DNA from 2 places in the Dietzia timorensis genome. Region 1 is predicted to be linked to the other one. Evidence: riboswitches for the same ligand, from Rfam matches in the RefSeq annotation. Region 1 holds a riboswitch; the other holds the start of a gene.
The links. A riboswitch is a leader RNA that binds a small molecule or an ion and turns the genes downstream of it on or off. The one in region 1 is predicted to bind cobalamin.
Positions count from the first base shown of each region.

Region 2: another riboswitch for cobalamin. It lies ahead of metE (5-methyltetrahydropteroyltriglutamate--homocysteine S-methyltransferase); the one in region 1 lies ahead of BJL86_RS10790 (ABC transporter substrate-binding protein).

Region 1 is NZ_CP015961.1:2,340,728-2,347,502, reverse strand. It holds gene BJL86_RS10810 (DUF1330 domain-containing protein) at 1-119, shown strand, start outside; gene BJL86_RS10805 (hypothetical protein) at 201-1,112, opposite strand; gene BJL86_RS10800 (hypothetical protein) at 1,270-2,184, opposite strand; tRNA gene BJL86_RS10795 (tRNA-Leu) at 2,422-2,495, shown strand; cobalamin riboswitch at 2,553-2,681, shown strand; gene BJL86_RS10790 (ABC transporter substrate-binding protein) at 2,717-3,724, shown strand; gene BJL86_RS10785 (hypothetical protein) at 3,721-4,482, shown strand; gene BJL86_RS10780 (FecCD family ABC transporter permease) at 4,479-5,597, shown strand; gene BJL86_RS10775 (ABC transporter ATP-binding protein) at 5,594-6,409, shown strand; gene BJL86_RS17410 (CPBP family intramembrane glutamic endopeptidase) at 6,528-6,775, opposite strand, start outside.
Region 2 is NZ_CP015961.1:3,085,774-3,092,548, reverse strand. It holds gene BJL86_RS14320 (DEAD/DEAH box helicase) at 1-108, shown strand, start outside; gene BJL86_RS14315 (DedA family protein) at 202-939, opposite strand; cobalamin riboswitch at 1,109-1,266, shown strand; gene metE (5-methyltetrahydropteroyltriglutamate--homocysteine S-methyltransferase) at 1,412-3,712, shown strand; gene BJL86_RS14305 (MFS transporter) at 3,733-5,193, opposite strand; gene fbaA (class II fructose-bisphosphate aldolase) at 5,326-6,366, shown strand; gene BJL86_RS14295 (LssY C-terminal domain-containing protein) at 6,469-6,775, opposite strand, start outside.

The DNA of each region.
Region 1 (6,775 bases):
ACTACCAATCCATTTCGAAGCTCCGCGAGAACAACTCCACGTCGAGCATCATTTTGTTAGAAGGGGTGCCGGAGGGCTATCAGGCAATCGATACGGTCGCGAAGCTCGAACGAAGCTGATATTCAGACCGTTCATAGAGCGGAAGCCGAATTTAGTGAACAGTGTCGTCGAGAGTTCTGGACCTCTGCCTTCGAAACTTCCTATTGGCACGTTCCGGGCACAGCAGTGTCGACCTTGCGCCTGTCAACGTCGACGATATCGTAGTCGGCACAGGCAAACTCCAGCACTCGTTGTTCGGCGTCTGCGAACTCGGCCTCACTGGCCCCTTCGTCATCGTCAGGCCGCGTTAAAGATATCCGCGCCGGATCTACGCCGCCTACTGCCTCTACGATCCACGGGCCGGCGATCTCCTTCACAGCGGCCGCAGCTTCGAGGTGCTTCGACAACCGCCCATCATTAACCAGCGTCCGATAGTCGAGTTCCCTCGTGTCCGAAATCCAAATATGGAGGGGATCGAGGGAGCCCTCGGGTTCGAGATCTCCCATGCTCAGCATCAGCCCCTCGTCGTGCGGCACGTCCGACTCCGAGCGACCATCCGTGGAAGCCGACACTTGCTGCGCAAAGAGCTCGTCGAGCGGCGCGCCAATCTCGGCACCTATTCGACGAACGCATTCGCTGTCTGCGCACCCCGGAACATGCACCTGCGTGTAGCCGATGTCGGAGTTGAAATGCACCTGTTCGATCTGGTCGGACGCAGCGACAAGCTTGGCCACGGACTCTAGTAGACGAAAGTCGATCCGGGAGTCGATGTCGATGATTGCGTTCCCAATCTGATCATCGAAATCAAACGTCGTGGTCTGAAGAAGATCGCCGTGGCCTTCGCTTTCGAGTTGCTGCCGGACGAAGTGGACGATCTCGGCGGCCTCATCGGGGCTCACTCGATTGAGCCCCATATCGACGTGCAGCGTGTCCTCGCCGTAGAAATCTTCGATGCCATAGTGAACCAGTTCGCCGTAGCCGTAACTGAGCACCTGTTCATTGAACTGGCCGCTCAGCTCGTCCAGGTCCGGACCGACGAGCGCGCAACTGGTCGAGAACATCACCGTCGCCACGGCAACAGCCGCTACAACGTTCCGCATTCGCATCTTCTCTCGTGTCCACCCATCGTTGTCCTAATTCATGGATGCACTCGCCGAGCCGAATGTTCCGGCAACAACCAGTACCCAGGGCGCTTCAATCTTCTGGTGTGACACCAAGTTGCTCTTCGACTTATTCATTGCATTCCGGGGACGAGGCGACGTCGAACTCGGAATAGTTGTCCTCCACCGTGTCGACTTTTCCGCAGGCGAACGTCATCACTCGAGACAGTGCTTCTTCGAACTTTTTATCGGGGATTTCTTCAGAGAATGAGCGGTGGAGTTTCACCGTCGACGGGCTATCAACAAAGGTCGTCAGCTCGTAGGGTGCCGTGAGGTCGATAATGCCCGCAGCTTCATGTAGCGAATCTGAGACGCGTGTCGAGCCGTTCTCCTGAGCGACGTCGGTTTCCGGTTCACCGTTGAGCATGATGGTGAGGCCTTCGTCGGGATCGTTTGCCGTTCGGGAGAAGTCCACGCTGAACATTTGCGGGGATCCCGAAATGAGCTCCGATGATTCGGTAGCCAACGATCTAGCTTGCTGGGCGTACAGCGCGTCGAGTTCCTCACCGGTGTCATTGATTGTCTTGTTGATGCACTGGGCGGTCTCGCATGGCTTTAGATCGATCTCGATTATTTCGTTGTCGAGCTTCGATTGCACCATCGTGACCCGGTCCGACCCAGTCGCGAGTTCGCTAATGGAACGAAGCAGAGCAATGTCCGCGCCTTCATCGATCCATACCTCGGTACCACCGACGGTCCAACTCATTGACAGGCGCTTCCCGGAATATCCGCGCGCATCGTCACTTCGGAATTGTTCGTTGACGAAATCGATCATCTCTGCGGCCTCTTCGGGAGTGGCGTCGCCGGCGTTGATCTGTGCGCTCAGGCTGGCCTCACTCTTGTACTCACCTGTAGAGAAGCTGACGCGCCCTTCGTAGCCTTGTTCCCTTGCGGCGAGCTCAAGCGCTTGCTCGGTCTTTTCACGGTTAACGCCTGTACCGCATCCTGCTCCGAGGACGGAAATCGAAAGCAACGCCAGGGCCACTGCGACCGTCTTAGTTCGCACGTAATCACTTCGCACGGGACCTCCCTTGTCGGAATCGATAGCTATATGTGGTGGGACGCATTCGTGCGGCGAAAGGTTCCCGGCCGCGCGGGGCTCTGCATTCGAATGCCCGCCGACTCTGGCGTAGGCCGCACAGCGAAAACGTATAAAGCGTCCAGTAACGTCGAGTCCAACGCGACAGGTAAGCTACCTAGTTTGGTGGCAACGTCACCTCTCGCCCCCATAGCCCAATTGGCAGAGGCAGACGGCTTAAAACCGTCAAAGTGTCGGTTCGAGTCCGACTGGGGGCACAGTAAGCGGCCCCGCGGCACGCAAAAAGTGAAACATGTTTTAGAATCCTAAACGTCGACAAAACAGTCGACGCTGCACGGTGGCAGGAATCCGGTGGAAATCCGGAACGGTCGCGCCACTGTAAGCGGAAGCCGGAACTCGACGGCCCCGTAAGTCAGGAGACTGTCCCGCGTAGCCACTTCAAAGGGACGCGCAATCCCAGATGGAGCCTGGCACAGCCATGTCTATTTTCACTGCTTCGGCAACACGCGCCGGACGCACCACCTTCCTCGCCGCCGGCCTCGCGGCAACGCTCACTCTCGCCGCATGTGCGACGGACACCGATTCGGCCGCGGACCAGCAGGCCGCCGAAGGCGCCGTCACGGTCACCAACTGCGGCGAAGAAATCACCTTCGGCCAGGCCCCGGAAAAGGTCGTCACCTACTTCCAGCACCCCACCGAGATGCTCCTCGCGCTCGGCCTCGAGGACAAAATCGTCGGCCACGTCTACCCGGACAACGAACCGCTCCCGGAATACGCCGACGCATACAACGCCCTCAACGAGATTTCCGAAACCGACACCTCCTTCGAGAATCTCCTCACCCTCGAACCGGACCTCATATACGGCGGCTACGCGAGCGCATTCTCCGCAGAGGACGGACGCGACCGCCAGAAGTTCGAGGACGCTGGCATCAACACTTTCCTCACCGCAGAAAGCTGCGCCGACGCAGAGCCGGCAACCCTTGACGATGTCTACGAAGAAATCCGCACACTCGGCCAGATCTTCCGCATCGAGGACCGCGCCGATCAGCTCGCCAACGACCTCGAAGGCCAGATCGAGGACACCGAAGCAGCCCTCAAGGGCGTCGACCCCGCCGACGTCTTCGTCTACGACTCCGGCGACGACGCGCCCATGACCGTCGGTGGCACCGGCATCGGCAACGAGGTCATCGAGCGCGCCGGCGGCACGAACATCTTCGAAGACCAGGAGGGCACCTTCGTCGATGTCTCTTGGGAGCAGGTCATCCAGCGCAACCCGGACACCATCGTCATCCTCGACTACGCAGGCCAGCAGTCCCCCGAGGACAAGGAAGCCGCCCTCAAGGCGCGCCCGGATCTGCGCGACGTCACCGCCATCAAGGAGGGCAACTTCGTGCACATGACTCTCATGGACACCGTCCTCGGCGTGCGCGCACCCATGGCCGTCAACACCCTCGCCGCGGACCTCCACCCGGAGGTACTCGAGTGATCGTCCCGGCCGTCGACTCACGCGCGGCCTCCCGCATCGCCGCGGACCTCATCGACATCTCCGGGAACCCCTCGCTCCTCCCGGAGTCCCCCGCGACGCAAGCGGCACCACCCCTGCCGCAGCTCGTCGCCGACCCGGCCGAGGTGCGCGTCCGCGCGGACGGCGCGCTCGCGCACCTCGGCACCGACGAGCTTCGCGTCGGCCTGTCGTGGACCCAGTACATGCTCGGCGACCGCCTGTGGGGAATCCTCCTCAGCGCCGCGCACCTGCACGGGGTCGTTCCCCACATCGCCGACCTCCGCGCCCCGATCGGCGGCGGCCCCCGCTGGCCCCTTATGGGAACACCACGTATGACGTCGCACCTCGAATCCTCCCCGGAGGAGCTCGCCGACGCGCTCCTCGGACAAATCCAACCCCTCATGGCAACCCTGGCCGACACCATCGGCCGCTGCGGCAAGGTCAACCCGCGCATCCTTCTCGGCAACACCTCGACCGGAATCGCGCTGTCGACGCGCTCGCTCATGGGGCGCGGTGACGACGTTGCCCTTGTCCACCTCGCCACCCTCGTCGCTGAGCGCGGCGGCTACGCAGACTGGTACACAGGCCAGTTGCCCGGACCCATCAAGCGGCGTACCTGCTGTCTGTACTACCGCGCCGCCCGCCGCCGGCCGTGCGGCGACTGCGCGCTCAAGGACTCCGCCGTCGTCCGCGCCTTCCAGGAATCCGCGCCGACTCCCGCCACGCCGGAGAACGCATGACGACAACGGACACCGCGTCCACGAACGCGCCCGAAGTCCAGGCGCCCAAAGCCACCCCGAAACGCCGGGCGCGCAGGAAGATCGCGTTATCGACCGGCTACGTCGGGCTTGTCATCGCGCTCCTCGCGGCGATGGTCGCCGGCGTGGGGATCGGTTCGGTCGCGCTTTCTCCGATCGACATCATCACGGCCGTTGGGGAGAGGGCGCTGCCCGGCGTCATCGACGCCACCGGGCCGTCCTACGTGGACACGATGATCTTCGAATCGCGCCTGCCGAGGGTGCTGCTGGCAGTGTTCGTCGGCGCCGGGCTCGCCATGGCGGGCATGGCGATGCAGGCCGTAGTGCGCAATCCTCTCGCCGATCCGTACCTACTCGGGGTGTCCTCGGGCGCGTCGGTCGGCGCGGTGCTCGCGATCGTGTTCGTCTCCGGGGTTCTCGGCCGTTGGACGATCTCGCTGTTCGCGTTCGCCGGATCGTTGGTGTCGATGGTGCTCGTGTATCTCACCGCGCGTGCCGGCGGCCGCATCACCACGCTGCGGCTCATCTTGGCCGGTGTGGCCGTGGCATATGTGCTCTCCGCCGTCACAAGCCTCCTGCTATTGGTGTCGCCGAATGCGCAGCACGCCAAGCAGGTGATGACGTGGCTCATGGGGTCGCTCGGCGGTGCGTCGTGGGATGCGCTGCCGATCGTCGCCGTGGTGGTCGTGCTGGGATTGTTGTGGCTGTACGCGTCCGCGCGCAGGCTCAACCTGATGTTCGCCGGCGATGATGCCGCCGCGACGATGGGCCTCAACGTCGCGCGGTTTCGTGTCGAGATGTTCCTGCTGTGCTCGCTGCTCACCGGCGTGCTCGTCGCGGCGAGTGGGCCGATCGGCTTCGTCGGGTTGATGATCCCGCACGCCACGCGCATCCTCTTCGGCGCCGACCACCGCACCGCGTTGCCGGCGGCGGCGCTCCTGGGTGCTACGTTCCTCATCCTCGCGGACATTGCCGCCAGGTCGCTGGCGAGCCCCATGGAACTGCCCGTCGGAATTCTGACGGCGGTGTGCGGCGGCCCGTTCTTCATCTGGCTGATTCGGCGCGAGGGGAACAAGGCGAAGGCGGTGGCCGCATGATTTCTGGGCAGGGCGATCCCGCGCGGCTTTCGGTACGCGGGGTATCCGTCCGATTGGGCGGGCGCGACGTCGTCTCCGATGCCTCTTTTTCTGTAGAGCCTGGCGAGGAGCTCGGCGTGGTCGGGCCCAACGGCTCCGGCAAGTCCACGCTACTCAAGGCCGTGCTCGGGTTGCTGCCGATGCACTCGGGCGAGGTGGAGCTCGACGGCAAGCCGGTCGGGGAGATGCGCACCCGCGACCGCGCGCGCAACATTGCCGCAGTGCTGCAGGACGGGACCGGGGATTTCGACCTGTCCTGCCGCGACGTGGTGGCGATGGGGCGTTCGCCGTACAAGCGGTTCCTCGACCGCGATAATGCTGCTGATAAGGAGAAGATCGGCGGCGCGCTCGGGATGGTCAACGGCACGCATCTTGCGGATCGGCCATATGTGTCGCTGTCCGGGGGAGAGCGCCAGCGCATTCTCATTGCGCGGGCGATCGCGCAGGAGCCGCGCCTGCTCGTGATGGACGAGCCGACGAACCACCTCGATCTGCGCAATCAGTTCGACGTGCTCGAGCTGCCGACCAGGCTCGGGGTGACCTCTCTGATCGCGCTGCACGACCTCAACCTCGCGGCGGCGTACTGCGACAAGGTCGCTGTGCTGTGTGAGGGACGGGTTGTAGCGTACGGGACGCCGCACGAGGTGTTCACCGAGGATCTGTTCGAGCACACATATGAGGTACGTGCACAGATCCTCACCGACGACGAGACTGGCGATCCGTTCGTCCGATTCCGGCCGCTGAGGATTCCACGCAGTCGCGTGAACAAGTAACTCATCCCGTTCCCTGGCCACAATGTGGAAGGCGTTTGAGTCTGTTTGCTCAAGGCTGAAACGCGAGGATAAGGCTTTGGGATGGACGGCGAGTCGTGGGCTCGAACTGTATTACAAGTCATCCAAATTGAATTGGCAGTGGCCGGCGTGCCTTTCTCTGTCCACCGATCCGGGTCGTCATCAAGCGGACGAGACCGGCGAGGACAAAGGCGGAGCCGACGCCGACCCATGCGCCCGGGCCCATCGGCCAGCCGGCGAGCGCAGTGATGATCGTGCCGGTGTGCATGCCGCCGTGGACACCGATTGCCGGCCACACCGAACCGGTGCACAGCCTCTCGACGCCCGCCCAGAACCCCATGCCCAGCG
Region 2 (6,775 bases), 750 kb from region 1:
AGTGGCAATCGCCGCCGGGCGACCCGCCCGCAGGGGCCGAGTAACGGCGGTGGAAGCCGAGGAAACGGCGGCCGTCAGCCGAACCGCAGACAGTCCACCCACGCATAGGCGCATTTACACGAAAAACACCACGCCCGGCCGGAAAAACACTCGCAGGAGTATGTATTTCCGGCCGGGCGTGGTGTTTCGCGTCTGCCTCTTCTAGCTCTCGGCTGCGGGGCTGTCGACTGCGCGCTCGGGCACGCTCTCGCTGTTCGCGAGCTTGCGGCGGGCATAGATCTTGCGTGCGCCGGCAATGATCATCGGCAGCACCGACACGAGCACGATGAGGATGAGGATCAGGTCGATGTGGTCGCGGATGAACTGGATCTCGCCGAGCAACCATCCGAGGAACGTTACACCTGCGGCCCATGCCACGGCGCCGATCACGTTATAGGTGATGAATACCTTGTAGCGCATGCCGGACATGCCCGCCACGAGGGGCGCATAGGTGCGCACGATGGGCACGAACCGGCAGATGACGATCGTGATCGGCCCGTGCTTCTCGAAGAACTCGTGCGATTCGCGAATGTATGCCTGCTTGAAGATGCGCCCATCGGGCCGGGCGAGCAGCGGCTTCTCGAATTTGTGGCCGATCCAGTAGCCGACCTGGTCTCCCAGGAAAGCGGCGATCGGCGCCGTCACGAGAATGACCCACAGCGGCGCGAACGGATCGTCGAGCCTGGTGAGGAGCCCGGCCGTGAACAGCAGCGAGTCGCCGGGGAGGAACGGGAACAGCAGCCCGGACTCGATGAACACGACCGCGAGCAGCACCGGCAGGATGAAGTTGCCGAACGGCCCGTCGCCGGAGAGCCAGAAGTCGGGGTCGAGGATCTGGCCGCCGGGGACAGCAAGGTTTCGCACGTCAGAGCCGCCGAGCGCGAGCACTGAGTCCTGCATAGATTCAAGTAGCACGCTGCAACTTTAGCCCCTGGAGGGCATCGGCCCAAGCTCCGCGCCGCGCCGCGGGCGTGCTCACAGCAAGTCGAAACGAAACCCTTGGCGAGCCCTCAGCCGGGCCCAGCCAGGCGGCTGTGCTAGAAATTGGGTGCAACCGGTGTGCCGCGAGCGACCACGATGTGGACGCGGCCCGCGGCACCGAGCGCCATGAGAGCGCAAGAGGGAACCTGGTGCGAATCCAGGACTGTCCCGCAACGGTATGGGGCGAATATGCGAACGAAGATCGCCGCCTCGAGTCCGATTACCTGCCGATTGTGCTGGGTGCGCCGCATCCAGCGGTTTGCCGCCTCGAGGATTGTGCGAGCGCCGACTCGGCACCCGTGCGCGCTCCGCACGCCTTCGTGCGCCAGCGAGTCGTCGCCAACCCGTAAGCGGGCGGCGTCCACAACTCGCAACATGGAGGACGTCCAGCGTGACTACCACGAGCAATAATCAGTCCGGCGCAGCGCCGGCATTCACCGCGACGAGCCTCGGCGCTCCGCGCATCGGCCCGAAGCGCGAATTGAAGAAGGCGATCGAAGCCTACTGGGCGGGAAAGATCGACAAGGCCTCGCTGCTCGAGACCGCCGCAGAACTGCGCCGTTCGATGCGCAACGAGATGCGCGATGCGGGCCTCGACTCGGTGCCGACGAACACCCACAGCTTCTACGACCAGGTGCTCGACACGACCGTCCTGCTCGGCGCCCTTCCCGAGCGCTACGACGTCGTGTCGGATGAGCTCGACCGCTATTTTGCCGCCGCGCGCGGCTCGGCGGAGGTCGCGCCTCTGGAGATGACGAAGTGGTTCGACACCAATTACCACTACCTCGTCCCCGAGATCGACGACACGACCTCGTTCTCCCTGCACCCCGAGAAGGTGGAGGGCGATCTCGCCGAGGCGCTCGCCGACGACATTCCCGCGCGCCCGGTCGTGCTCGGCCCGGTGTCCTACCTCAAGCTCGCCAAGGCCACCGAGGGTTCGGGCGATCCGATCGATCGACTGGATGAGCTCGTCCCGCTCTACATCGATCTGCTCGCCCGCCTCCGCGCGGGCGGGGCGCAGTGGGTGCAGCTCGACGAGCCGAGCCTCGTCACCGACCTCACCGATGCCGAGCTCGACAAGACCAAGGAGGTCTACGGCGCGCTGTCGGCCGAGACCGATCGCCCGGCGATCCTGGTCGCCACCTACTTCGGCAGCGCCGACCGCGCGGTCCGCGCCCTCGGCGACACAAACATCGAGGGCCTCGCCGTCGACCTCGTCTACGGCACCATCGACGCGGTCAACTCCTCGACCGCGTTCCACGATCGCCTCGTCGTCGCCGGTGTCGTCGACGGCCGCAACGTGTGGCGCACCGATCTCGATTCGGCGATGGGCTCGCTGGTCTCGGTGCTCGGATGCGCAGGGCAGATCGCGGTGTCCACGTCGTGCTCCACGCTCCACGTTCCCTACAACCTCGAGGCCGAGCAGAACCTCGATCCGTCGGCTGCCGAATGGCTCGCTTTCGGTTCGCAGAAGTACGCCGAGGTCGTCACGCTCGCCGCGGCGCTGCGCGATGGGCGTGAGTCCGTTGCCGACAAGTTCGATGAGAGCCGCGCCGCCCTCGACCGGCGCGCGAAGGATCCGCGCACCAACGACAGCAGAGTCTGCGCCCGTGTCGATTCGACCCGTGCCACCGGCGCCACCCGCGGCGATGCGGCGGCGCGCGCGGCCGAGCAGGCCGAGCGACTCGGGCTCCCGCCGCTGCCGACGACCACGATCGGCTCGTACCCGCAGACCCCGGAGATCCGCAAGACCCGCGCGGCGTACCGGGGCGGCAGGATCGACGAGTCGGAGTACATCTCGGCGATGCGCGCGGAGATCAAGCGCACCATCGAGCTGCAGGAGTCCCTCGGCATCGACGTGCTCGTCCACGGAGAGCCCGAGCGCAACGACATGGTGCAGTACTTCGCCGAGCTCATGGACGGCTTCGTCACCACCGAGCTCGGCTGGGTGCAGTCCTACGGCACGCGCTGTGTGCGCCCGCCAATCCTCTTCGGCGACGTCACTCGCCCGCGGCCGATGACCGTCGACTGGGCCACCTACGCCCAGTCGCTCACGGATTCCCCGGTCAAGGGCATGCTCACCGGACCGGTGACGATCCTCGCGTGGTCCTTCGTCCGCGACGACATCCCGCTCGCGGACTCGGCGGACCAGGTCGCGCTCGCGATCCGGCAGGAGACCGTCGACCTGCAGGGCGCGGGCATCCGCATCGTGCAGGTCGACGAGCCGGCGCTGCGCGAGCTACTGCCGCTGCGCAAGGCCGATCAGCAGGCCTACCTCGACTGGTCGGTGCGCTCGTTCCGCATCGCCACCTCGGGCGTCGCGGACTCCACGCAGATCCACACGCACCTGTGCTACTCGGAGTTCGGCGAGGTCATCGACTCGATCGCGGGCCTCGACGCCGACGTCACCTCCATCGAGGCGGCGCGCTCGCACATGGAAGTCGTCGCGGACCTCGAGCGTTCGGGCTTCTCGAACCAGGTGGGCCCGGGTGTCTACGACATCCACTCGCCGCGCATCCCGGAGACCGGGCAGATCGTCACCTCCCTGGGTGAGGCGCTCGACGCCGTCACCGCCGATCGCCTCTGGGTCAACCCCGACTGCGGCCTCAAGACCCGCAAGACCGACGAGGTCGAGGCCGCGCTGGCCAACATGGTCGCCGCCGCGAAGCAGGTGCGCGAGCGCCTCGGGTAGTTCCCGCCCCAAAAAACACCTCACGTATGACGCCGGACGCGCCGTTCCTCCTCGGACGGCGCGTTCGCGTGTTCTCTGCGGGAAGGGGGGCGCCCTTCCGAGAGGGCGACGGCGATCGCTGCGATGAAGAAGACGATGGCGGCGACCCACACTGCGCGAAGTCCGGTTCCGGCGTCATGGGTGAGGGTTAGTGCCTGGGAATGGATGAGCAGAAGGACGGCCGCGCCGATGGCGTTGCCGATGCGCTGGGCGGTTTGGACGGCGGCGCCGGCGGCTCCGCCCATGCGTGGCGGCACGTTCGCGAGGGTCATGGTCATGTTCGGGCCGACGACGCCGCCGGCGCCGAAGCCGGCGATCATCATGGTCGCGATCTGCGTGGGGATCGCGAGCGCGGTGTCCTCGGTGAGGGGGATGAGGGTCGCCGCGAGAGCGAGGCCGACGATGAGGAGGACGAGGGCAGCGACGGTGGTCATGCGGCCGCCGCGTGCGACGAGACGGCCCGCGATGGGCGCCGCGACCGCAGAGGAGATGGCGAACGGCGTGATGAGCAGGCCTGCGTGGAGCGGCGTGAAGCCGAGGCCCGACTGCAGGTAGATCGAGTAGATGAGAAGCACGCCCGTGAATCCACAGAAGTAGAGGAGGCCGACGGCCATGCCCGTCGCGTAGCCCGGGGTGGCGCGCAGAAGGGGGATGTTGAGCAGCGGCGCGCGGCCGAGGCGGATGATGCGGCGCTCCCACCACACGGTGAACGCGCCGAGGATGGGGGCGAGCGCGATGATCGCGAATTCGGGGCCGAATCCGTGCTCGACGCTGGAGATGGGGAACAGCAGCGCGAGGACGGTAAGACCGAGGAGTGCGGCGCCGACGAGGTCGAGATCGGGCTTGCCGGAGCCCGGTTCGCGGCCGGGAATGATGCGCCACACCGCGGCAATGAGGGCGAGGCCGATGGGTATGTTGACGAGGAAAATCCAGCGCCAGCCGCCGTCGCCGCCGGCGAGACCGATGATGACGCCGCCGAGGACCGGTCCGATCGAGCCGGAGATGCCGACGGCCATACCCATGTAGCCGAACGCGCGGCCGCGCTCTGGGCCGGAGAAGACGTTTTGGATGATGCCCGAGTTCTGCGGGACGAGCAGACCTGCGGAGATGCCCTGGGCGAAACGGGCGGCGATAAGCCAGCCGATCGACGGGGCGAGGCCGCACGCGGCGGAGGTGGCGACGAAGCAGACGAGGCCGATGAGCATCATGCGGCGGCGGCCGAGCGCGTCGCCGAGGCGGCCACCGGTGACGAGGATGAGGCCGAACGCAAGCGCGTGGCCGGAGACGACCCACTGCAGCGATGAGGTCGAGCCTCCGAAGTCCGCATCGATCGCGGGGAGTGCGATATTGACGATCGTGACGTCGAGCAGCCCCATGAACGTGACGCACAGCGTGATCGCGAGGATTCGCCAGCGGTCCGGGTGGGGAGATACGTCGCGCATGGCAATAGGTTAGGCACAAACGAGCTTCCATCGGCGGGGCGCCGAACCCGCCGCGGGAAAATACCGCCTAGTCTGGAGGAAGAGCGCGGCGCGCCGCGCGACGAACCCGGACATGTTGGAGGTTAGTACCCAATGCCCATCGCAACTCCCGAGCAGTACCGCGAGATGCTGGACCGCGCGAAAAACGAAGGCTTCGCGTTCCCGGCGATCAACTGCACCTCGTCGGAGACGATCAACGCTGCGCTGCGTGGCTTCGCCGAGGCCGGCTCGGACGGCATCATCCAGTTCTCCACCGGCGGTTCCGAGTTCGGCTCGGGCCAGTCGGTAAAGGATATGGTCACAGGTGCCGTCGCGCTCGCAGAGTTCGCGCACGTGGTCGCCGAGAAGTACGACATCACGGTCGCGCTGCACACCGACCACTGCCCGAAGGACAAGCTCGACGGCTTCGTTCGCCCGCTGCTCGAGATCTCCGCCGAGCGTGTCCGCAACGGACAGAACCCGCTGTTCCAGTCGCACATGTGGGACGGCTCCGCGGTGCCGATCGACGAGAACCTTGAGATCGCCAAGGAGCTGCTCGCGAAGTCGGCCGAGGCCAACATCATCCTCGAGGTCGAGATCGGTGTCGTCGGCGGCGAGGAGGACGGCGTCGAGAACGAGATCAACGAGAAGCTCTTCACCTCCGAGGAAGACTTCGAGAAGACGCTCGACGCGCTCGGTGCGTCCAACGACGGCGACCGCTACATGCTCGCCGCGACGTTCGGCAACGTCCACGGCGTGTACAAGCCGGGCAACGTCAAGCTCCGCCCCGAGGTGCTCAAGCAGGGCCAGGAAGTCGCGCGTAAGAAGCTCGGCGCCGCCGACTCGGACTACCCGTTCGACTTCGTCTTCCACGGCGGTTCGGGCTCGCTCAAGAGCGAGATCGAGGAGTCGCTGAGCTACGGCGTGATCAAAATGAACGTCGACACCGACACCCAGTACGCCTTCACCCGTCCCGTCGCCGGCCACATGCTCGGCAACTACGACGGCGTCCTCAAGATCGACGGCGAAGTCGGCAACAAGAAGGTCTACGACCCGCGCTCCTACCTCAAGAAGGCAGAGACCGCGATGGCCGAGCGCGTCGTCGAGGCGTGCAATGACCTGAAGAGCTCGGGCCGCTCGATCTCCGCGAAGTAGGCCAGCACAGGCACGACCACAACCCGAGTATGACGTCGGAGGTCCCCGTTCGCTTTGCGGACGGGGACTTCGCGCATTTCGGCCGGGTCCGCCGGGCGGCGGCTACTCGGTGGGTTCCTGCGCTCGCCCGTGCGTGGGGGTCGTCCACTCGCGTGCCGTCTGGCTCGTGAGCGCATAAATGATGAGCAGCCCGATCCCCATGGACGCCAGCGCGCCCACGCTCGGGCGCACCGAGCCGAGGTACTGCGCCATTTGGCTGACCTGGGACAGCATGACGAAGGCGATCGCGAGCCAGCGGGCGAGACGCCGTCCCTTGAATGTTCTCCACGCGAGGTAGATGGTCAGCAGGTGGGCGAGCGCGACGAACGCGATGGCGATCCAGAGCGTCGCGTCCGCCTCGGCCTGCGAA